DNA from 2 places in the Hamadaea sp. NPDC050747 genome. Region 2 is predicted to be linked to the other one. Evidence: riboswitches for the same ligand, from Rfam matches in the RefSeq annotation. Region 2 holds a riboswitch; the other holds the start of a gene.
What was found. A riboswitch is a leader RNA that binds a small molecule or an ion and turns the genes downstream of it on or off. The one in region 2 is predicted to bind cyclic di-AMP.
Positions count from the first base shown of each region.

Region 1: another riboswitch for cyclic di-AMP. It lies ahead of AB0H43_RS01540 (NlpC/P60 family protein); the one in region 2 lies ahead of AB0H43_RS29890 (NlpC/P60 family protein).

Region 1 is NZ_JBFAHM010000001.1:321,313-331,895, reverse strand. Features, by position in the region: gene AB0H43_RS01595 (acyl-CoA dehydrogenase) at 1-814, opposite strand, end outside; gene AB0H43_RS01590 (hypothetical protein) at 1,066-1,206, shown strand; gene AB0H43_RS01585 (PP2C family protein-serine/threonine phosphatase) at 1,203-2,447, opposite strand; gene AB0H43_RS01580 (GNAT family N-acetyltransferase) at 2,570-3,208, shown strand; gene dcd (dCTP deaminase) at 3,205-3,783, opposite strand; gene AB0H43_RS01570 (pyridoxamine 5'-phosphate oxidase family protein) at 3,879-4,421, shown strand; gene AB0H43_RS01565 (zinc metalloprotease) at 4,501-5,466, opposite strand; tRNA gene AB0H43_RS01560 (tRNA-Gly) at 5,687-5,760, shown strand; gene AB0H43_RS01555 (hypothetical protein) at 6,078-6,557, shown strand; gene AB0H43_RS01550 (hypothetical protein) at 6,573-6,950, opposite strand; gene AB0H43_RS01545 (DUF998 domain-containing protein) at 6,947-7,537, opposite strand; gene AB0H43_RS01540 (NlpC/P60 family protein) at 7,763-8,755, opposite strand; cyclic di-AMP (ydaO/yuaA leader) riboswitch at 8,790-8,939, opposite strand; gene AB0H43_RS01535 (LamG domain-containing protein) at 9,049-9,819, opposite strand; gene AB0H43_RS01530 (NlpC/P60 family protein) at 9,856-10,583, opposite strand, start outside.
Region 2 is NZ_JBFAHM010000013.1:229,818-242,481, reverse strand. Features, by position in the region: gene AB0H43_RS29905 (VTT domain-containing protein) at 1-417, opposite strand, end outside; gene AB0H43_RS29900 (glutamine amidotransferase) at 414-1,148, opposite strand; gene AB0H43_RS29895 (MurT ligase domain-containing protein) at 1,138-2,367, opposite strand; cyclic di-AMP (ydaO/yuaA leader) riboswitch at 2,613-2,785, shown strand; gene AB0H43_RS29890 (NlpC/P60 family protein) at 2,791-3,453, shown strand; cyclic di-AMP (ydaO/yuaA leader) riboswitch at 3,727-3,945, shown strand; gene AB0H43_RS29885 (C40 family peptidase) at 3,948-4,580, shown strand; gene mraZ (division/cell wall cluster transcriptional repressor MraZ) at 4,926-5,369, shown strand; partial or broken gene rsmH (16S rRNA (cytosine(1402)-N(4))-methyltransferase RsmH) at 5,610-6,575, shown strand; gene AB0H43_RS29870 (hypothetical protein) at 6,587-7,054, shown strand; gene AB0H43_RS29865 (penicillin-binding protein 2) at 7,054-9,177, shown strand; gene AB0H43_RS29860 (UDP-N-acetylmuramoyl-L-alanyl-D-glutamate--2,6-diaminopimelate ligase) at 9,235-10,734, shown strand; gene murF (UDP-N-acetylmuramoyl-tripeptide--D-alanyl-D-alanine ligase) at 10,731-12,140, shown strand; gene mraY (phospho-N-acetylmuramoyl-pentapeptide-transferase) at 12,359-12,664, shown strand, end outside.

The sequences.
Region 1 (10,583 bases), on a different contig from region 2:
ACGTCATCTCGCAGGTGGCCGAGACCTTCAGGCCCATCTTGTGCTCGACGTTGGTGGCGAAGACGCCGTTGCGCTCGCCCAGCTCGCCGGACTCCGGGTCGAAGTGGAACTTCGGCACCAGGAACAGCGACAGGCCCTTGGTGCCCGGACCGCCGGCTCCCGGAGTGTCGACCGGCCGGGCCAGCACGTAGTGGATGATGTTCTCGGTCATGTCCTGATCACCGGACGTGATGAAGCGCTTGACGCCCTCGATGTGCCAGGAGCCGTCCGGCTGCGGGACGGCCTTGGTCCGGCCGGCGCCGACGTCCGAGCCGGCGTCCGGCTCGGTGAGCACCATCGTCGAGCCCCAGCGGCGGTCGACGAAGATCTGCGCCCACTTCTTCTGCTCCTCCGTGCCCTCCGAGAGGATCGTGTTCACGAAGGACGGGCCGGACGAGTACATCCAGACCGCCGGGTTGGCGCCCAGCACCATCTCGGCGATGGTCCACCACAGGCTGCGCGGCGCGAGCGTGCCACCTACCGTCGAGGGCAGGTCGAGCAGCCAGAACTCGGAGTCCATGAACGCCTGGAAGGACTTCTTGAAGGCGTCCGGAACGGTGACGGAGTGCGTCGCCGGGTCGAAGACCGGCGGGTTCCGGTCGGCCTCGGCGAAGCTCGCCGCCAGGTCCACTCGCGCCAACCGGTCGACCTCGGCCAGCACGCCTCGCGCGGTCTCCGCGTCGACGTCGGCGTACGGGCCGGTTCCGAACGGCGTGTCGAAGACCTCGAAGAGGTTGAACTCCAGGTCCCGAAGGTTGCTCTTGTAGTGCGTCATCGCTTCCCCAAGCCCTTTGGTGTGTGCCGGTTACCGATCAGTAACCTCGACTGTAGCGCGCAAACATTACTCAGCGGTAACCGGGCGGGGAGAAATCACCGCGCACGTTGAAAGAAGTGCCACTTTCGTCCGTTAAGCCGGAAAAGTGAGTAGGCCCGGTCCGACCAGGGCAACCCGACACGCCGCTCGCCCCGTCACCTTCTTCGGAGGCTTTCGTTCCTGAGAGTGACTCGACAGGGGAGGAACGGACTATGAAGGTGATCATCGCCCGGCTGTTCGACAGCCGCACCCCCGCCCGCTACATCGGGCGGCACCGCGCGCCGAGCGCCCTTCCGGCGGCGTTCGCGATGGGCCAGGCCCGTCGCGCCCGCACGGCCCGTTTCGTCTCCTAAGCGGTACGCGTAGAGCGCGGACCGCTCGACTGGATCGGCCCGGCGTCCGGCCGATCGGGGGGCAGACCGGGTGAGGGCGTCCGCGGCGGGGATCCGCCGCCCTCCGAGGCCGGCCGAGCCGACGACGGCGCGGTGCCGACCTCCCAGCTGGGCATCGGCCCACCGGGCTGCGGACCGGTGTATTCGAGCAGAACGAGCGCGATGTCGTCGTCCAACCGTCCGTGGACCCATTCGACCAGTGCGGTCTCGACGGAGGCCAGCCCGTCGCCGACGGTCCCATGGCCGAGCAGTCGCCAGGCGCGCTCCGCGATCGGGAAGAACCGGCCGTCCCGCCGGGCCTCGGCGAGCCCGTCGGTGAAGATCAGCAGCCGGTCACCGGGCTCCAGACGTTCCACCCGGGCCTTGACCGAGGGCAGGAAGCCCAGCGGCGGGGCCGGCGCCGGCGGTTCGAGCGGGATGACATTGCCCCGCCGGAGCAGGAGCGGCGCGGGGTGACCACAGTTCACCACGGTCAGCGTTCCACCGCGTTCCTCGACGAGGACCGCGGTGACGAAATCCTCCTCGCCGACGCTGCGGGCGACCGCCCGGTCCAGGTCGGCCACGATGGCCCGCAGATCAGCCCGGTCGTACGCGACGTGGCGGTAGGAGCCGAGCACGATGCTCGCCAGGCGTACGGCTTCCAGGCCCTTGCCCCGGACGTCACCGACGATGATGCGTACGCCGTAGGCCGTCTCGACCGCCTCGAACAGGTCCCCGCCGATGTCGGCCGCCGCCGTCGCGGAGATGTATCGGCCCGCGATCGACAGTCCGCCGACGGTCGGGCCGAGCGGCCGCAGCACGGCCTGCTGGGCGATCATCGCGAGGTGGGACAGCTCGGCGATCCGCTCGGCCTGCTTCTGGCGTACCGCGGCGGCGGCTGACGCCAGGCCGGTCGCGAGGGCGATCCCGATGACGTTGAGCAACGTGGTCTGGCCGCGTGCACCGCCCATCACGGCGAACACGGTCCCGAGTGCGGTGGCCAAGCCGCCCGCGACCAGCACGGATCGCCACGGGGCGAAGGCGGCCGCCAGGAACGGAGCCGTCGCCATCAGGCCGATGTAGTGCGGCTCGGGTCCGTCTGCCCACTCCAGGATGGCCAAGCATAGGAGCAGGATGGCGGCCGCGCCGACGCCGGCGCGGGTGCCTGGGGAAAGTGGCCGGCGAGACGACCACAGCAGTCGTTCGAGTACGGCAATTAGCATGCCGGATCGCGGCGGCTACGACGATGAGGTTGACCCGACAGACGACCGCATTCTGACCGGGCGGAGGAGGGGTACGCCGATAACCGGTTGCCCCGCGACCGGTCAGCCTCAAGGATGACCCGGTGCTGGTAGCCCATCTCCCGTTGTACGGCTTACGTGTGCGTACGCCCGATCTGGAGCTGCGCCTGCCGCAGCTGGACGAACTCGCCCGTCTGGGGGACGTCGCCGCGGCGGGGATCCACGACGCGGACGTCATGCCGTTCATGCACCCGTGGACACAGCAGCCCGACGTCGGACGCCGGGTGATTCTGGGCGCGCTCGCCGAACTCGGCCAATGGCGGCCCGACGACTGGAGTCTCGGGCTGGTCGCCTTCCGGGGCGGCGAGCCGATCGGCCGGCAGATCCTGAGCGCCAAGGAGTACGCCGTCACGCGGGAAGTCCGCAGCTGGTCCTGGCTGGGACGGCAGTTCCACGGCCAAGGACTCGGTACGCAGATGCGCGCCGCCGTGCTTGCCCTGGCCTTCGACGGCCTCGGTGCGTTGAGCGCGTGCTCGGCCGCATTCCTGGACAACCACTCGTCGCTGCGCGTCTCGGAGAAGCTGGGCTATCAGCCCGACGGCGTCCAGGTCGACGCGGTGCGCGGCGTGCCCGCCATTTCCCGTCGGCTGCGACTCACTCGCGAACGCTGGTCGCAGCATTCACGCGTACCCGTGGAGATCGAGGGTTTGCGCCCATGCCTGGAGATGTTCGGCCTGAGCTAGCGCGTGGGCCAGGTCCGCCAGTTCTGCCACGAACGGCTCGGCGTCGGACCGCGCTGCCCCTGGTAGCGCGAGCCGTAGACGGACGAGCCGTAGGGATGCTCGGCCGGCGACGAGAGCCGGAAGAGGCAGAGCTGGCCGATCTTCATGCCGGGCCAGAGCTTGATCGGTAGGTTGGCCACGTTCGAGAGCTCGAGCGTGACGTGGCCCGAGAAGCCCGGGTCGATGAAGCCGGCGGTCGAGTGAGTGAGCAGACCGAGGCGGCCGAGCGACGACTTGCCCTCCAGGCGGCCGGCCAGCTGCTCGCCCAAAGTGACCACTTCGAGCGTCGAGGCCAGCACGAACTCGCCCGGGTGCAGGACGAACGGCTGATCGTCGTCCACCTCGACACACGCCGTCAGCTCGTCCTGCTGGACGGCCGGATCGATGTGCGTGTAGAGATGGTTGTTGAAGACCCGGAAGTGCCGGTCCAGTCGCACGTCGATGCTCGACGGCTGAATCAGGTCCGGTTCGAACGGGTCGAGCAGCAGATTGCCGGCCTTCAGCTCGGAGACGAGGTCGCGGTCGGAGAGCAGCACCCCTGGGACTCTACCTGCCCGGCTTTATGTACTACTTCCGCGCTACCTCGGCGATTCGGCTAGGTGTTCGTACGTCTGTTCTATAGAATCGTGGTATGGCTTCCTGGACGCAGTTCGCCGCGGCATCTCCCCGGCTCGCCGCGCAGATCCGTGCGCTGTTCCACCAGTACGGCCCGGGACTGGGCTACCTCGCCACGGTCCGGTCCGACGGCGGCCCGCGGGTGCACCCCGTCTCCCCGCTCATCACCGAGGAGGGTGCCTACTGCTTCCTCATCGACTCGCCGAAACGCCGCGACCTCGAACGCGACGGCCGATACGCGCTACACGCCTTCCCGGCCGAGGAGACCGACGTCGAGGCGTACCTGACCGGGACGGCCCGGCCGGTCGAGGACGCCGCGGTCATCGCCCGCATCGCCGCGCGAGCCGGCGCCGACGACTCGGTCGACTGGCGCCTCTTCGAACTGCACGTCGAGGTCGCGATGCTGCACTCCCCCATGGGCCCCACCAGCGACGGGCGAGCCCGGTCCGGCGTGGCCCAGGTGTGGCGCGAATCCCCGCCCGAACGGCGAAGCCCGCGCCGCCGAGGGTGGCGACGCGGGCATGTTCCCGCAGTGCTCCGGGATGTGATCGCGGCCTGACGCCCCCCGGCTCAAGACCCCTGTTCCCCCGTTTTCTCGCCGCGTTGACCTCGCAGTCAGTCAACGCGGCGAGATCCTGTCAGCTCCGGTAGGCCGTCCACCCGTCGAGCATCCGCTGGGCCTGGCCCGCGGTGAACTCGTACATGCAGGCGTCGTCGGTGTAGTCCATGAAGTTGTGGATCGGGTCGGTGCCCGAGGCCGAGCAGGTGTCGCGGTCGACCGGGCACCCGAAGGCGGCCGACTGCTCCGCCGGCGTGTCCGAGACCTTGTCGTTGGTCTTGGAGCAGCCGCCCTGGAACGTGTGGTAGAGGTTCAGCCAGTGGCCGACCTCGTGCGTCGCCGTGTCACCCTCGTTGTAGGGAGACGCGGTGCCACCGGGCACCGACTCGGCGAGAATCACGACACCGTCCGAACTCGACAGCTTCCGCGTCGGGAAGGTCGCCCAGCCGAGCAGGTCGTCGCTGAGCAGACCGGTGTAGATGTTCAGCGTGCCGGCGCCACCCTCACGCAGCGCCGCCTTCATCTCCTTCTCGCCCTGCGAGCCGTAGACGATCGGGTACCACGCCGAGTTGACCACCCGGTTCACCTTGGTCAGCTGGAACTGGAAGGCCGTCGCCGAGCCGCCGTAGCCGCCCGCGTACGACTTGTTGAGCACGTCGAGCTGGGCGGTGATCAGGTTGTCCGGGATGTTCCCGTTGGCCCGCGTGCCGTCCGAGCTGACCACGTGGACGACCACCGGGATCGTGATCGTCGCGGCGGCCGTGACCGCGCCCGGCGTCTTACCCTTGCCCTTGAGCAGGGCGTTGGTCTCCTTCTCACGGGCATCGGTCTGCGCGGCGGTCAACTCGTTCGGGTCGACCTTGCCGACGCTGCCGGGCTTCGCCTTCGCAGTGGCCGCGCCGCTCACAACCGGGTCGTAACAAGCCGCCGACGTCGCCGCGAACGCGCCCAACGCCACCGGTGAAGCATTGAGCACAAAGGCGGCCGCAGCGACCACCGCGAGTCCGGCCGCACGCTTCATGGGCTTACGCCCTGCGTCTGCCATGCCATCTCCTCCCCACGACACGCCGGTAGTCGTGTCGCGACAGTGCGCCCCGGGATCGGGGGTTCCTCGGACGCTACGGAGGATCGACGACGGTCGAGAATAGTACGCCCGGCCTTGACTGTCGCCGTGCTGCGGTCATCATCGTGGCAGAGACATCAGCCGATCATCGGATGCCGGGGTTACGCACCCCCGGGGCAGACCTGATAGAGTTGCGCCGCCTGCGGGTGTAGTTCAATGGCAGAACATCAGCTTCCCAAGCTGACAGTGAGGGTTCGATTCCCTTCACCCGCTCCATACGAAGAGCCCTGGTCGAGACCTAGATCTCCACCAGGGCTTTCGACTCTCCGGGGTCCCTTCCTTCTCGCCCCGTGGCGGCGACCCTGCAGCCGAGCCGCCTGCCCATGACGAAGACATGATCTTCGCGGTAGGGTCACGGGCCCAGTCGCGCTAATACTGAGCGTCGTCCGGCTGGCCACGGCCGAAGTCACCGTTCGGTAGGAGAGAAGATGAGACTGGTATCCGGGCTTGCCCTCCTGACGTTCGCGACTGGGCTAGCGGCCTGTACGCCGTCGGCTCCAGAACCGGTCGGGCCGAAGGCCAGCGCAGGGAGCGTGGTCGACTGCCGGCCTGATCAGGCGTCCGTCACCTGGGGTGCGAAGAGCACCGTCAAGGTTCTCACCGGCGCGAAGCAGCTGGAGATCAGTAGTTCCGGCGAGCGCAGTGTCGGCGTCGTACGGCCAGAGGCGCGGCTGGTGGCTGAGGTGGCCAACGGCCCGCGTGAGGAGGAATGGGTCCGTTGGTTGCTCGCACAGGCGAACAAGGATCTCGGCATTCCCGTCGATGAGGCGAAGAGCCCACCGCTGAGCGGCGTGGATTCGTTTCTGGACAACGTGAAAGTGCCCGGTCGGTACATCGGCTTCGTGGGCGTCGGCGAGCTGACGCTCCCGTTCACGGTCACTTGCGCAGGTCAGTCCGCGATCATGGGCGACGTTCACGCGTGGGACAACTCGACGACGGGCATCCTCCAGTGTTCGCGAACGCCGGAACCCGGCAGCTTCTCCGAGCTGGCTAAGAAGAACTACTGCTGTTAGCCGAAGCCGGCCTCGTCAGAGGTCGGCTTCGGCGCTCTCGAGGAGGCCGAGCGTCTCGCGTACGCGTCTGCCCCAGCGCTCGTGCGCGGCTTGGCGGCTGACGCCGGCGGCTCGGGCGATGAGTTCCCACGTGGCTCCCCAGCGGCGCAGACCCAGCACGGTGCCGAACGGGTCCAGCCCCAGCGCCAACTCGATTCGCAGTTGCAGCAGTCCCGTCGCGATGTCGCGGGTCGTCGCGGCGTCGCCTTGCTCTGCTTCCCATTCGGGCGTCCCGGGGAGGGGGCGCGGGCCGAGGATGCGGTCGGCCTGGCGGCTGGCCTCGTTTACGGCGGCCAGCCCGGCAGCGGTCACTGCCGGGCCGATGTCCGTCGTGCAGGCCTTCTCGATCATCATGCTGTCAAGGCTAGCTTGACACGCCCGGCGCCGTCAAGGAAACCTTGACGGATGGCGGCCACCCGCAGCAGCCGCCAGGTGAGGGCGATCAACATGCCGAACTCGGCGGCGGCCATGACGCGCTCGGTCAGGCCGATGGCGTACCGGTGGAGGAGGTAGGTGGAGGCGAGCATGGCCAGCGCGGCGGCTGCTCCGGCGGCGGTGAGTCGGCGAAAGCCCAGCCGCAGCCCGGCCGCCAGCAATGCGGCGAACGCGACGGTGGAGGCGTACCGGTGGACATAGCCGGTGGTGCTGAGCACCTCGCCCACCGGATCGGTCGGGACGACGGTGGCGACGAGGAGAGCGCCGCTCCAAACGCTGAGCAGCGCGGTGGCCAGCCGGTCGGCTCGATGGAGCGACGGCAGCAACGCCAAGGTGGCCAGCGCGGCGAGGCCCATGGCGGTCTCCACCGCCCCACCGCGATCAGCGGCCGCGTAGTCGCTGATGGTGTGGGCCCAAGGCGAAAGGCCGTTGCCGTCGAGGTGCCCGGCCACGGTCAGGAGCACCGACAAGAGGAATCCGAAGAGGACGAACGAAAGGCGAGTCATGCCGAGAATGCTCGTCGTACGCCGAGCGCGAGACATCGCCGTCGCGACGGGTTCAGCGCTCCGTCGTGCGAGCTAGGTGACTGTCCCGTAGGGGGCTACCGCTCGCCGCAGCGAGCGCTGGATCAGGGATCTCGGTCGAATCTTGGGGCAAGATTCGACCGAGATCCCTGATCCAGCGGGGAACGGGGGAACGCGGGAACGCGGGAACGCGGGAAAGCGCAGCCGTCAGGCGCCGTAGGGGCGGCCGTACCCGTAGATCGGTGCGGCGTCGATCTTTCGCATCATGATCGGTACGCCGGCTCGGGACGCGTGCACGATCCAGTTGTTGCCGACGTACATGCCGACGTGGTGGATGTCGGAGTAGTAGAAGACGAGGTCGCCGATACGCAGGTTGGCCCGTGACACGTGCTGGACCGAGTTCCACTGCGACTTCGCATTGTGCGGCAACGAGATGCCGGCCGCCTTCCACGCCGCCATCGTCAGGCCCGAGCAGTCGAAGGAGTCGGGTCCGTCGGCGCCCCAGACGTAGGGCTTGCTGATTTGGCGGCAGGCGTACTTGACCGCAGTGGCGGCCTTGCCACCCGGGTAGGTCGCCGGGCACGGGGCGGGGCGCAGGTCGCCGAGTCCGCCGGTGGTCGCGTACAACTTCTGGACCTGATCCTGCAGCGTCTTGATCTGGCTGTTGAGCTGCTTGGCCTGGTCGTTGAGCTTCTTCTCGGCGTCGGCGAGCGCGGCGATCTTGTCGTCGATCGGCTTCTTCTTGTTCGCCAGGTCGTCGCGCTTGGCGATGACATCCGACAGTTTGTCCTGCTGGATGCGCGAGAACTGGTCGAGCAGCACCAGCTGGTCCGTGACATCGGTCGGCGACTTGGCCGAGAGCAGGGCGTTCAGCTCGGTCGTGTTGCCGCCGGTGTACAGGTAGGCGGCGAACTCGCCGACTCGCGCGCTGGCCACGTGCAGTTCGAGCTCCAGCGGATCGAGCTGCTTCTTCAGTCCCTCGAGCCGCTTGCGTTCGGCGGTGAGCTTTTCCTTGGTGTCGTTGTGCTGCTCCAGCACGGGCTCGAGCTTGTTCCAGGCGTCGTCGATCTGCTTCTCCAGCGCGCTGACCGACGGGTCCGCCCGGACCGCCTCGCTGCTGAGCAGCATCCCCATCGTGGCGACGACCGAGAGCGCGAGAGTGATCAGGGCACGTTTCTTGCGGGTGGGTTGGCTGGCCACCGTGGGTGGGTCTCCTCTTCCACCGAGGACGTTCGCAGTCGCCCTCACCGCCTACCGGGTTAGCTGCCGGGTTCGCGCTGGAAGATGCGCTACCGCTGACGCGGATTCACCCCCGAGGCGACACGCGCCTCACTTACCTGGGTCCCCGGTCCACGACGGTGTCGCGGTTCGGCGGCGGCGCGAGGGGCCGCCCCGGATGGCCGACCGACTTCCTGCGCCTCGATGACTCTAAAGTCGTGCGTTATCAAACCGCAACCCGAGACGCGCGCGCACTTCAATGTGTAGTCAATGAATTACCCGACCGTGACGTAGACGTCGTCCAGAATGCCGTGAAACTGGTCGTTCCACGGCCCGATCCCCTTGCCGCCCAACCGGAGCGGATCGGAGTTCACAATGGACAACTGCGCGGGAATCACGGTGCTCGCCCGCAATTCACCGTCTACGAACAACGCCAGTCCGGTGCTTCGGCGTACGCAATCCAACCGATGCCACGCACCGTCCGCGACGGTGTGACGCCACTGCGCGACATAGATGCGGTTGACCCCGAAAACCAATCCCGCGACGACGCAACTGGGCAGGCCGGCGAAGTGATCCACCTGGAGTTTGTACTGGGTGCCCTGAGTCGAGAAGCCCTTCTGCACGATGTTCTCGCCGTCACTGGTGTCCTGCGGATCCAGCAACACCTGCGCGCCCCATGCGACGTCGGCCTGCCCTGGATTCAGCCACGGCCCCGGATCGCTCTCGAGGATCGCCCTCGGGCATTCGGCCTCGTCACCCGGACAGACCGGCGGATATCCGACCGCCACCGTGCCGGCGCGGGTCTTGGCTGTCAGAGCACCGCCCATCACCCCGACGGGGTGCAGCCGGAGAGTCCGATCAGCGTCCCAGATCGGATCCGCCAAGCCCGCGTCGAAGGCGTACCGGAGGGTGACGGCCTCACCGGCGGCCCGCCGCTGGTCCGGAGTGCGGACGGCGGCGGTCGGGCTGGCGGGAGCCGGGACGGTCGCGAGCAGAACGGCCAGCAGGCCGGCTCCGCTGCCCAGGCTGAGACGGAGACCCCTCATTGGGACAATTGTGCCGAAATTCGGCACAATTGTCCGTTAAAGCACGGAACGCGTCCCGCTGGGGCTGATCGGCATATTCGATATGTACGCCATTCGCACGTAGTCACCACTGTGCGGGGCGTGGACCATGAGCCCGTTACCGACGTATATGCCGACGTGATGATGATCGGAGTAGAAGAACACCAGGTCACCGGGTTGTAGGTTTGCCCGGCTCACGTAGTGCGACTCGTTCCACTGGGCGCCGGTGTAGTGCTCCAGGCTCTTGCCTGCCGCCGCCCACGCTGCCTTGGTCAAGCCCGAGCAGTCGTAGGAGTTCGGCCCGTCAGCGCCCCACACGTACGGCTTGCCGATGAGGGAGCACGCCCTCTTCACCGCGGTGGCGCGGGCACCACCCGGCAGCACCGGCGGGCAGACGCCGATCCGGAGGCTGCCACCGACCGTCGACGACCCGTACGCCTGGATGCGCAGCTTCTGCAGGCGATCCATCTCCGCTTGGATGGACTTCTTCTGCGCCGCCAACGCGGCATCCTGCTGGGCGAGCGTGGCGATGAGCTGGTCGAGCTGGGCCTTCTGCCCGTCATAGATGTCCCGCTGCGCCGCGACCCCCGCGATCGCCTGCTGCTGGGTCTGCGAGATCTGCTCCAGCGTCGTCAACTGGTCCAGGAACTGATCCGGCGACTTCGCGTTCAGCAGCCCGGTCAGCCGCGACGCCGGCCCGGTCATGTAGTAGGCGCTCGCCATGTCGGCGACCTGGCCGAGCGAGA
Region 2 (12,664 bases):
CACGACCACCACGGCCAGCGTGCCGCGCTGGGCCAGCCAGCTGTCCAGCCGCGCGATCCGCCCCCGCAACCGCCGCCGGACGGTCTCCCGCCCGGCCCAGCGGCCCAGCCAGAACGTCGCGATCGCGGCGCTCACCGCCGCGACGAGGGCCACGCCCGCCCCGGCCACCGCGCCGAACAACAGGCCGCACGCCAGCGAGATGGCGGTACGCGGAACGAGCGCCATGAGAAGGGCGGCCCCGGCGACGATCGCGGCCGCGGGGCCGAACGCGCCGAGATCGCGTACCTCGGCGGGCACCGAACCGAGGGGCACCCGGCTGGCCAGCAGCGCTACCGCGCCCACGCCCAGACCCAGCGCACCGGCCCGCACGAGGGCCCGGCGACGGAAGTCCCCCGCCTGGTCATCGGCAGTGGTCATCGGCCGACGGCGGTGAGCCGCTCGGCCCGGAGCCGATCCGGCCAGGTGTCGTCCAACGGCCCCAGCGACTGTTCGCCGGTCGCCCAGCAGAGCAGCAGATCTGCGAGCGCAGGGTTACGGGCCAGGGCGGGGCCGTGTGCGTACGTTCCGAGAATCGTCTCGGACCAGGCCCCCTCCGTGACGCCGTCGTTGCCGACGCCCGTGGTGACGCGGACCAGGGGCTTGACGCCGGGGCCGAGGTGCGTGCGGCCGCCGTGGTTCTCGAAGCCGGTCAGCGGCGGGAGGCCGAGCGTGGGGTCGACGTCGCCCGCCAGCTCGCCGACGGCGCGCGAGGGGCCGCGGTCCGAGCTGATGTCGATCATGTCGAGGCCGGGGCACTTGTCGCCCTTGGCGAAGAAGCTGCTGCCGAGAAGCTGGTAGCCGGCGCAGACGGCGAAGACCACGGCGCGGTTCGCGGCCGCGCGGGCCAGCCCGCCGTCGTTGAGCAGCCGTTGCGCGGCGAGCGCCTGCGGACCGTCCTCGCCGCCGCCGAGCAGGTAGATGTCGCCCTGGTCGGGCAGCCGCTGGTCGGAGCGGACCTCGATGGTCTGGGCCGGGATGCCGCGGGCGCGGGCCCGGTGGGCCAGGATCAGCATGTTGCCACGGTCGCCGTAGGTGGAGAGCAGATCGGGGTAGACCCAGACGATCTGCAGCCCACCGTTCAGATCAGAGGCTTTGCTGTCAAAGGACACGATCCAGCTCCGCTCGGATGTCTTGGAACGCGGTGTAGTTGGCGATGACCTCCAGGCGGCCCTGCGGCACCGCTGCGACCGCGTCGGCGAAGGTCTTGACGTGCGTGAACGGCACGCCGTTGATCTCCAGCCGGACGGCCAGGTCCATCGCCCGATCGCCGCTCACGAGGACCTGGCGCCCCCGGAGCGGGCTGAAGTCCACGTCGTAGAGCCAGCTCGTGTCGAGCCCGTCGGGGTCGCGGGCGTTGATCGCCAGCAACGTCGGCGCGACGTCGGCCATCTCGAACGCCTCGAGCCAGCTCGCCGGGTTCTTCGCCAGCAGCAGCCGGACCAGCCGGCCGTCCCGCTCCACCTGGGCGTATCGGCCGGCGACGCTGGCCACCGAGCCGAGCCGGGGGATCGCGTCCACCGGATTCACCCCGAACCGGGCGGCCACGGCGAGCGCGGTCGCGGCGTTGCCCAGGTTCACCGTGCCGGGGAGCTGAAGCTTCACCTCGTGCGGTACGCCGTCCGGCGCGACCACCTCGCCGTCGAGCAACGTCCACTGTGGAGAAGGGCGGCGCAGGTCCCCGTTCGCGCAGGCCCAGCCGCCGGCCTCGCCACGCTGGATGTGACCGCCGCAGGCGGGGCAGACGTGTGAGTCGTCCTGCCAGCGTTGCCCCGCCGAGAACCAGGTGACCTCGTCGGCCGGGTGGGCGCCCGCGGCGTACACCACCATCGGGTCGTCGGCGTTCGCCACGACGTGCACCGCGGGGTGCGAGGCGAGCGCCTGCCGCCAGAGGTCGGCCATCATGGCGACCTCCTTGGCCCGGTCGAGCTGGTCGCGCGACAGGTTCAGCAACGCCACCACCCGGGGCTGGGTCGCCTGGATGACCTGAGCCAGGTAGTGCTCGTCCACTTCGAGCACCGCGTAGCGGGTCGTCCCGGCACGGGCCAGCGCGGAGGTGTGCCCGGTCGGCATGTTCGCGCCGAACGAGTTGGTCGCGACCTCGCCGAGGACGCCCAGCGCCGCGGCGGTGAACCGGGTCGTGGTCGTCTTGCCGTTGGTGCCGGAGACCAGCGCGATCTCGCGGCCGGCCGCCAGATGGGCCAGCAGATCGGGATCGATCATCATGCCGAGCCGGCCGCCGATGACCGAGCCGTCGCCGCGCCCGGTAGCGCGCGACAGCGCGGCCGCCGTCTTCGAGACGGAAACGGCGAAGGCCGTACGCAGCGGCAGCTTCTTCTCGTCCGACACGCGGCTAGAGTACGCGATCTGTTTTCGTGATTGGTTGTGTGCCTTGAATCACGGACATCTCGGGCAATCTGCCGGGACAATACGGGCGCCCGTCGTTCCGGGGAGACATTTTGGCTGGTCAGGGGCTACGTCGCGGGCTTGGCTGACTGCCGGTCATGCACTAGAAACGCAGGCGCCGGTCGATGACCGGTGAACGCTCCGGTCCCGCCGAGCCCTGCCCGGCCGGGCGTTGACCCCCAGCACAGCACCGGGCAGGGGTGGGGGACCCACTGACGCCTCGCTGTCCCAGCCGGGCGTCGGCCTCGTCCGCACGAGGCTCGGGGTGAAGCCGCCCTCCAGCGGCCGGGCAACCTTCCGCGCCCGAACCCGACAGCTCACCTCACAGGCGTGCTGAAGGGAACCCCCATGCGGTACTCCTCCTGGGAGCGTGCTCGAAGTCTCCTGTTCGGCAGCCACCGGCGTCGCCTGGTCACCGTCGGAGCGGCGGCGGTCACGGCCGCGGCCGTCGGCATTCCCGCCCTCGCGGCGGGGCCGCACCCGACGCCCACCGGCCTGACGGCTCCGGCGCTCTCGGTGCTTGCCTCTGCGTCGTCGTCCTCGCCCACGCCTCCGGCGTCTCCCTCGGTGTCCGCGTCTCCAACTCCGTCCGCCTCTGCGTCCGCGCCTGCCTCGAAGCCGGCGGCCCCCAGGAAGGCGACGGCTACCGCGACGGCGGCGACCAAGGCGGCGATCGTCCTGCGCGAGGTGGCGAAGCTCAAGGGTTCGCCCTACGTGTTCGGCGCGACCGGGCCACGCACCTTCGACTGCGCCGGGCTCACTCAGTTCGTGTACGCCAAGATCGGCGTCAAGCTCGTCAACTACGTGCCGACGCAGCTGGCCAAGGCGAAGGTCGTCCCCCACTCGAAGCAGCGCCCCGGCGACCTCATCTTCTTCCTGAGCGGCGACTTCGCTTACCACGTCGGCATCTACGCCGGGAACCACAAGATGTGGGACGCCCCGACCGAGGGGCAGGCCGTCGGCCTGCACGAGATCTGGGACGACGGGTACGTCGTCGGTCAGTTTTACTGATTTTTCGGCCGAGGTCCGGCTCGTCCGATCGGAGGAGTACGCCGAACGGGCGGGCCGGACGACTTCTGTGGGCTGTGTCACCGGCCGAACCGGACATCGCGGCAGGCAATTTCGGACATCGATGCCTGGACCGCTCGGCCGGGGTAGTTTTCCCAGCTGACAGCGCCCTTTCAGGTTCTTGGCGAACTCGCAGGCTCTTGAGTAGAAACGATCCGCCGGTCGGGTTCACCCGGGCGGCGGCGCCGCGGATACGCCGAGTCCCGCCCGTTCGCGGTGCCCACCCCACCGAAGCAGTGGATGGGCGGGAGCGGAGGAACCACCTTCGCCGGACCTGCCCGCAGATCGGTTTTCCAGCTCGGTTCGCCGGCCTGGTTCCCCGGATCGGTTCGCAGGCCGGCTCGGGGTGAAGCCATGCCGTCCCTGGACGCCGTGGCCGGGCCACCTTCCCGCCCGAACCCGACAGCTCACTTCGCAGGCGTGCCGGAAGGACGACGATGAAGTCACAGCTCAGGCGGCGTACCGCCGGACTCGTGCTGGCCGTCGGCACGGGCATCCTGGCCGGGACGCTGACGGGAACCCCTACTCAAGCCTCCTCGGTGGACTCGGCCACTGCCCCGACTACCACCGCCCAGGCCACCACCGCCCCGGCGACCGGCGTCGGCGCGGCCGACACGGTCGTGACGGAGAACGCGGTCACCGCCACGAGCGCGACCGCGATGAGCACGACCGCCGCGACCTTCACCGTCGCGCCGACCGCCGTCAGTTCCCGGGCGGCCAAGGCCGCGAAGGTGATCGCGCTGGCGAAGCAGTACAGCGGCCGTCCGTACCGCTGGGGCGCCGCCGGACCCAAGCGGTTCGACTGCACCGGGTACACGAAGTTCATCTACAAGAAGGTCGGCGTCAAGCTCCCCCACAGCGGCGCCCAGGGCAAGAAGGGGAAGAAGGTCTCCCGGGCCAAGGCGCTCCCCGGTGACCTGGTGATCTTCCGCAACTCCAGCGGCCGCGTCTACCACGTCGGCATCTACGCCGGCGGCAACAAGATGTACGACGCCCCGACCTACGGCAAGAAGACCGGCCTGCACCGCATCTGGAGCAAAAAGGTCGAGTTCCGCCGGGTGTTGTTCTAGACCTCTCACCCATCCCCTGAAAGCAGCCGGGCCCGCACCAGTGGTGCGGGCCTTGCTGTGCCGGGGACGCTTAACTCGTGCTTAACGAGCGGTAATGGCATCGGTGACGGTGATGTCGGAAACCGGACCATGTTGATCTTCATAGGGCCCCTCCACCCGAACGTACCTCTCGTGACCTGGCCAAACGGGGAGGGCTCGGGGCGTCGGGAGCGTCGATTTTGGTTGACGGTGGAGGGAAGTGGAGTAAAGTGGGGCCCACTGGTGGGGCTGGGAGGCCCGGCCGGCCGGGGGAGCGGCTCGCCGCGAACGAGCTGATCCCGTCTGCGTCATCGGGGGGTGGGGCCGATGTTTCTCGGCACGCATACCCCTCGCCTGGACGACAAGGGCCGGTTGATCCTTCCGGCGAAGTTCCGGGACGAGCTGGCGGGAGGTGTCGTGATCACTAAAGGGCAGGAGCGCTGTCTCTACGTGTTCCCGGTCGCCGAGTTCCAGCGATACGCCGCCGAGCAGTCGGCCCGTCCGATGAGTGACAAGGCGGCCCGGGCCTACACCCGGGTGCTGTTCTCCGGCGCTCACGACGAGGTCCCCGACAAACAGGGCCGGGTCACCATTCCGCCGACGCTCCGAGCGTACGCGGGACTGGAGCGAGACCTGGTGGTGATCGGCGCGAGCACTCGTGTCGAGATCTGGGACAACGCCGCCTGGGAGGCGTACCTCGCCGAGAGCGAGGAGGCCTTCTCGGACGTCGACACCGCCGGTGACGCCGGCCTGCCGACGGAGGCGGGGTGACGCCGGCCAGACGGTGAGCGCCAGGCGCCTGGAAGCGATGCCGCGAACATCGCAGCACCGGGCACGAAACCGGCGTACCGCGAGATCTCCAGCCGCTTGTCGGCTCCTGGCGCCACTTCCCCGGCGCCAGGCGTACTGCTCTCTCGAACCCCTTGGGAACGGGGAACAAGAGGTGCGAGAAGCGGATGGGGATCTGGCGGTACGCCGGGATCAACGAGAGCAGAACAGCAGGGGGTCGAGATGCAGCAGCCGCGGGGCAAGCACGTGCCCGTCCTGCTCGAACGCTGCCTCGACCTGCTGGCTCCCGCGCTCACCGTCGACCGCGCCCAGCGGGCCGGCGGCCGGACCTACCACGTCGACGCGACCCTCGGCCTGGGCGGCCACGCCGAAGCCGTGCTCCAACGCCACCCCGAGACGGTTCTCATCGGACTCGACCGGGACACCGAGGCGCTGGAGCACTCCCGGCGGCGGCTGGCTCCCTTCGCCGACCGCGTTCATCTGGTGCACGCCGTGTATGACGAGCTTCCGCGCGTCCTGCGGGATCTCCGGATCGCCCGGATCGACTCGATCCTGTTCGACCTGGGCGTCTCCTCGTTGCAGCTCGACGAGGCGGACCGGGGTTTCGCGTACGCGCAGGACGCCCCGCTCGACATGCGGATGGACCAGACCCGGGGCATGACGGCCGAGCAGGTGGTCAACACCTACGACGCCGGTCAGCTGGCCCGGGTGCTGCGGGTCTACGGCGAGGAGAAGTTCGCGTCCCGGATCGCGGCATCGATCCTCAAGGAACGGGCGAAAGGCCCGCTCACCAGCTCGGCTCGGTTGGCTGAACTGGTTCGCGACGCCATCCCGGCGGCCGCCCGGCGTACCGGGGGACATCCGGCGAAGCGGACCTTCCAGGCCCTGCGCATCGAGGTGAATCGGGAACTGGTGGTGCTGGAGGCGGCACTGCCCGCGGCGCTGGACGTTTTAACGCCTGGTGGCCGGATCGTGGTCATGTCCTACCACTCGCTGGAGGACCGGATCACCAAGCAAGCGTTCGCAGCGCGGGCGCGGTCCACCGGGCCGGTCGACCTACCGGTCGAGCTACCCGGCACCGGACCGACCTTGCGGCTGCTGACCAGGGGGGCGGAGCTGCCCAGCGAGTCCGAGGTCGCGGAGAACCCGCGGGCCGCCTCGGTTCGCCTGCGGGCGGCAGAGAAGATCGGGGGAGAGGCATGAGCAACTCCAACGCGGCGCGGGCGCCGCGCGACGACGACCGTCGGCTCGACCGGGGTCGGGCCGAGGGCCGGGGGGAGACCGGGCGGAGCACGCCGGAGCGGCCGAAGCTGCGGCTGGCGCCGCCGATGCCGGTGTCCGGTCCGCGGGTGCCGTTCGTCGTGATGATCGTGGTCCTGGTGATGGCCGGGGTCGTGGGCATCCTGGCGCTCAACCAGAAGATCAACGAGAACGCGTTCAAGCTCGACAAGCTGCGGGCGGAGCAGGCCCAGCTGGACCGGCAGGAGCAGGACCTCAACCAGCAGATCGCCGCGAAGGAGGCGCCGGGCAACCTGGCGGCTCAGGCTCGCAAGCTGGGCCTGGTCCCGGCGGGCGCGCCGGCCTTCATCCGGCTGCCGGACGGCCGCATCGTCGGCGTTCCGCAGCCGGCCAACGGCGAGCCGGCCATCACCAGCCAGGGGGGCTGATGCCGCAGCAGCGTGGCTCCGACGGACGGGGGTCCGACGGGCAGGGCTTCGGCGACCGTGGGCGCACCGGCAAGTCCGGTGCGCCCACCGGCCGTTCGGGCGGCCAGAACCGCAGCGGACTGGGCCGGGCGCGTGCCTACACCCCCCGCGGCCGCACCGTACGCGAGCAGTCGTCGCTGCGGGTCGTGCCGCCGATCGATCATGAGGAAGAGGAGTCAATCAGGGACTCCCGGACACGCCACGCCGGTGGATCACGACCGAAAGTTCATGATCGCGCGGACAGGGGCGCGAGCGAGCGGGCGAGCGGCGGCCGGGGAGCGAAGCGCCGCGGAGCGCCGGCCGGCCGGCCGGGGCGGCCGAAGGCGGTCAAGGTGCCCAAGCCGCCGCGTCCGGCCAACCCCCAGCGACGGCTGCGCCTGGCGGCCGGGCTCGCGCTGCTCATGTTCACGGCGGTCGGCGTACGCCTCGTCGAGTTGCAGTTCGAGGGCGCGCCCGCGGCGGCGGCTCAGGGCTTGGACCAACGCCTCGAACACCAGACCCTGTACGCGTCCCGGGGCTCCATTTTGGACCGGAACGGCGCGATCATGGTGCACAGCGTCGAGGCGCGTACGGTGTTCGCCGACCCGACGCTGATCGAGGACCCGGCGGGGGCCGCAGCCCGGCTCGCTCCGCTGCTGGGGCGCCCGGTGTCGGAGTTGCTGCCGCTGTTGGAACCGCACAATCAGCCGAACAGCACCAAGCCGCAGAGCTACGAGGTGCTCGCGCAGGGTGTGAGGATCGAGACTGGCGATGCCGTGCGGGCGCTGAACCTCAAGGGCATCGGCGTCGACCGGGCGGATCGGCGCGACGTGCTCAGCCAGGACGTCGCCGCGAACCTCATCGGCTTCACCGGCGAGGACGGCGGGCTGGTCGGTCTGGAGGCGCGCTTCGACGATCTCCTCGCCGGGAAGAACGGCCTGCGCACCTATGAGGTGGGCCGAGGCGATCAGCTCGACAAGGAGATCCCTGGCGGCTACCACAAGACGGTCCCGGCGCGGAACGGCTCGACCCTGCAGCTCACCATCGACCGGGATCTCCAGTACGAGGTCCAGCGCATCCTCACCGCCAAGATGCAGCAGGTCAAGGCGATCTTCGGGAGCGCGACGGTGATCGACGTCAAGACCGGCGAGGTGGTGGCGCAGGCGAGCTGGCCGACCTACGACGCGGCCAACCCGCTGGCGAGCCGCCCGCAGGACCGGGGCGACGTCGCGAGCAACGAACTGGTCGACCCGGGTTCGGTGCACAAGGCGATCGTGCTGGCCGGGGCGCTGGAGGAAGGCGTCATCACGCCGGACTCGACGGTGACGGTCGCGCCGACGATCAAGGTGGCCGACAAGACCTATGAGGACACTCACCCGTTCCCCAGCGGCACGAAGATCACCATGCCGGGGCTGATGGCGTACTCGTCGAACGTGGGCACCATCAAGATCTCGCAGCAGCTGGGCGCGGAGAACCTCTACAAGTACCAGCGCCTGTTCGGGCTCGGGCAGCCCACCGGGATCTCCATCCCGGGCGAGGCCTCCGGGGTCGCCCGGCCGCCGTCGGAGTGGCAGGGGTCGGACTTCGGCTCGATCCCGATCGGCAACGGCGTCTCGGTGACCCCGTTGCAGATGACCGCGGCGTACGCGGCGATCGCGAACGACGGCGTCTGGATCCAGCCGCATCTGGTCAAGAACATCATCGGCCCGGACGGCAAGGTCCAACCGGCCGAGGCGGCGGCCAGCCACCGGGTGATCAGCGCCGAGCACGCCGCTCAGTTGCGGCAGATCATGGAGCCGGTGACGACGGCGCCGGGGGCGACCGCGCGCAGCGCCGCGATCGCGGGTTACCGGGTCGCCGGCAAGACGGGCACCGGGCGCTATTACGCCACGAACGGGTACGGCAAGGGCGAGGTCGCGTCGTTCATCGGCATGGCTCCGGCCGAGTCCCCGCGCTACGTCATCGGCGTGTTCGCGTACACCCCGGGCGGCAACGGCGGCGTGGTCTGCGGTCCGGCCTTCAAAGACATGATGTCCTTCGCGCTCAAGCACTTCGGTGTCGCCCCGAGCGGGGAGAAGCCCCCGACCTTCGTGGCGACCCGCTGACCTCCGGTAGGGTGCTCAAGCGTGCCTGTCAGTCTCCGACCCGCGTCCTGCGAGCCCGTGGCGCTGGCCACCCTGGGTGCGCTGCTCTCGCTCCCGGCCACCGAGCCGGGACCGCTGGTGAGCGGCGTGACGCACGCCAGCGACGAGGTGCTCCCCGGTGATCTCTACGCCGCGTTGCCGGGTTCCCGCCGGCACGGCGCCGAGTTCGTCGGCCAGGCGGCGGAGGCCGGGGCGGTCGCCGTCCTGACCGACGCCGCGGGGGCCGAGGCGGCGGCCGCCGCCGGGCTGCCCGCGCTGATCGTCGACGATCCCCGGGCGGTGCTCGGGCTGGTCGCCGATCGCGTCTACGGCGAACCGAGCCGCGAACTGGTGCTCATCGGCATCACCGGGACCGCCGGGAAGACGTCGACGGCGTACCTGATCGAGTCGGGGCTGCGGGCGGCGGGGCACGTCACCGGCATCATCGGCACCGTGGAGACCCGGCTCGGCGACCTGCGCGTCACGAGCAAACGCACCACGCCCGAGGCGACCGACCTCCACGCGCTGCTCGCGGTGGCCAAGGAGAACGGGGTCACGGCGGTCGTCATGGAGGTCTCCAGCCACGCGCTGGCCCTCGGCCGGGTCGGCGGCGTCCGCTTCGCGGTGGCCGGCTGGACCAACTTCGGGCTCGACCATCTCGACTTCCACGCCGGCACCGAGGAGTACTTCGCCGCCAAGGCCTCGCTCTTCGACGGCCGCGCCCGGTCCGAGGTGCTCAACCTCGACGACCCCGCGCTCACCCCGCTCCTCAAGCCCTCGACCGTCACCTACTCCGCGTCGGGCGACAGCAAGGCCAGCTGGTACGCGGAAAGCGTCTCCGGCGGCTACGACCAGCAGTTCACGGCGTACGGGCCGGGGGGTGCGCCGGTGCGGGCCGGGGTCGCGTTGGCGGGCCGCCACAACGTGGCCAACGCACTGCTGGCGCTGGCCGCGCTGACCGAGGTCGGAGTGGACCCGCAGACGGCCGCCGACGGCATCGCCGCGTGTCCCGGCGTACCGGGGCGGTTGGAGCGGGTGCCGAGCCCCGCGAACTCCCGCCGGGACGTCGTCGGCGTGGTCGACTACGCGCACAAGCCGGACGCGATCGTGGCCGCGTTGAAGGCGCTACGCGAACTGGCGGACTACCGGAGCGGGCGGCTCATCTGCGTCATCGGCGCGGGCGGGGATCGTGACCGGGGCAAGCGCCCGATCATGGGCAAGGCCGCCGCCGACGGCTCTGATCTGCTCATCGTCACCGACGACAATCCGCGGACCGAGGATCCGGCGCAGATCCGGGCCGAGCTCATCGCGGGTGTGCCCACCCCGGCTGAGGTCGTCGAGATCGCCGGGCGTCGGCAGGCGATCGACGAGGCCGTCCGCCGCGCGCGTATGGGAGACGTCATCGCAGTCCTCGGCAAGGGCCATGAGACCGGTCAGGAGGTCGGCACTGAGGTGCTGCCGTTCGACGACCGGGTGGAACTGGCCGACGCACTCACCGCGGCCGCGCTGGCGGACGCCCGGGAGGGGGAGCCGGCATGATCCGGATGACGCTGGCCGAGATCGCCTCGGCCGTCGGCGGCACGCTCAGCGAGGCAGACTCCGAGACCGCGGTGACCGGCCCGGTCGAGTACGACACCCGCCGGGATCTGACCGGCGGCCTGTTCGTCGCGTTCCCCGGGGCCAACGTCGACGGGCACGACTTCGCCGCCCGCGCGGTGGCCGACGGGGCCACGGCGGTCCTCGGCACCCGCGCCGTCCCAGGCGTTCCCATGGTGCTGGTCGACGACGCGCTGACGGCGATCGGACGACTGGCGCGCGCGGTGCTCGACCGGCTGCCGCAGCTCACCGTCATCGGGATCACCGGCTCGTCCGGCAAGACGAGCACCAAGGACATGATCGGCCAGCTGCTGTCGCGCCTCGGCCCGACGGTCGCCCCGCCCGGCACGTTCAACAACGAACTCGGCCTCCCGCATACCGCCCTCATGGCCGATGAGCAGACCCGCTTCCTCGTCCTGGAGATGGGCGCGCGCGGGCCGGGTCACCTGACCTACCTCTGCGGCATCGCCCCGCCCAAGATCGGCGTGGTGATCAACGTAGGCGTCGCGCACATCGGCGAGTTCGGGTCGCAGGACAAGATCGCCGAGGCCAAGGGCGAACTGGTCGAGGCGTTGCCCGCCGACGGCGTGGCGATCCTCAACGTCGACGACCCCAGGGTGGCGGCGATGGCGTCGCGCACCCGCGCTCAGGTCGTCGGAGTGGGCACGTCTGAGCTGTCCGTGGTACGCGCCGACGACGTCACCCTCGACGGGCTCGGGCGTCCGGCGTACAAGCTGATCTGGCCGGAAGGCGAGACGGCCGTGACCCTGACCGTGGCCGGCGCCCACCAGGTGGGCAACTCGCTGGCCGCGGCGGCCGTGGCGCGAGCGGCTGGGATGACCGTGACCGAGTGTGGCGATGGGCTGTCCACGTTGCGCGCGGTCTCCAGCCGAAGGATGGATGTCTTCGACCGTGCCGACGGTGTCACGGTGATCGACGACTCGTACAACGCCAATCCGGCCTCGACCGCCGCCGCGCTGCGCGCGCTGGCCGCCCTGGGCAGCGCCCCGGACGGACCCGCCCGCCGCACGGTGGCGGTGCTGGGTTATCACGCCGAACTCGGCGAGCACGAGCGATCCGGGCACGAAGAGGTGGGCCGGATCGCCGCCGAGACGGACGTGAGCCTGCTGGTCGTGGTCGGCGACAACGCCGCGCCGATTCGCGACGGAGCGACGGCGGTGGCGCGATGGGGAGGAGACTCGGTGCTGGTCAGCGATCAGGACGCGGCCGTCGCGCTGCTCGGGGAGCGGCTGCGCCCCGGCGACGTCGTGCTGGTGAAGGGCTCGCGCTATCGGACGTGGCAAGTCGTCGACGCGCTGCGCGCGCCGGCTGAGGAGGCCACCGCATGAGCGGCCGGAGGCCGATCATCGGCAAGCGCAGTCTTTCTCAGGCGGTCGCCGGCCGTAGGACGGTGACCGCATGAGCGGCCGGAGGTCGATCATCGGCAAGCGCAGTCTTTCTCAGGCGGTCGCCGGCCGTAGGACGGTGACCGCATGAGCGGCCGGAGGTCGATCATCGGCAAGCGCAGTTTTTCTCAGGCGGTCGCCGGCCGTAGGACGGTGACCGCATGAGGGCGGTTTTCGTCGCCATCATCGTGGCGTTCGCGGTCTCCTTGTTCGGTACGCCGCTGGCCATCCGCGCGTTCACCCGGCTCAAGGCGGGTCAGCCGATCCGCTCCGATGGACCGCAGATGCACCAGACCAAGAAGGGCACCCCCACGATGGGTGGCGTCGTCTTCATCGTCTCGACCGTCATCGCGTACGTCGCCGGGCACATCGCCCTGATCACCCTGCCCAAGGCGCAGATCGGCCAGGTCCGCCCGACCATCACCGGCCTGGTCCTGCTCGGGCTGTTCGTGTTCTGCGGCGCGGTC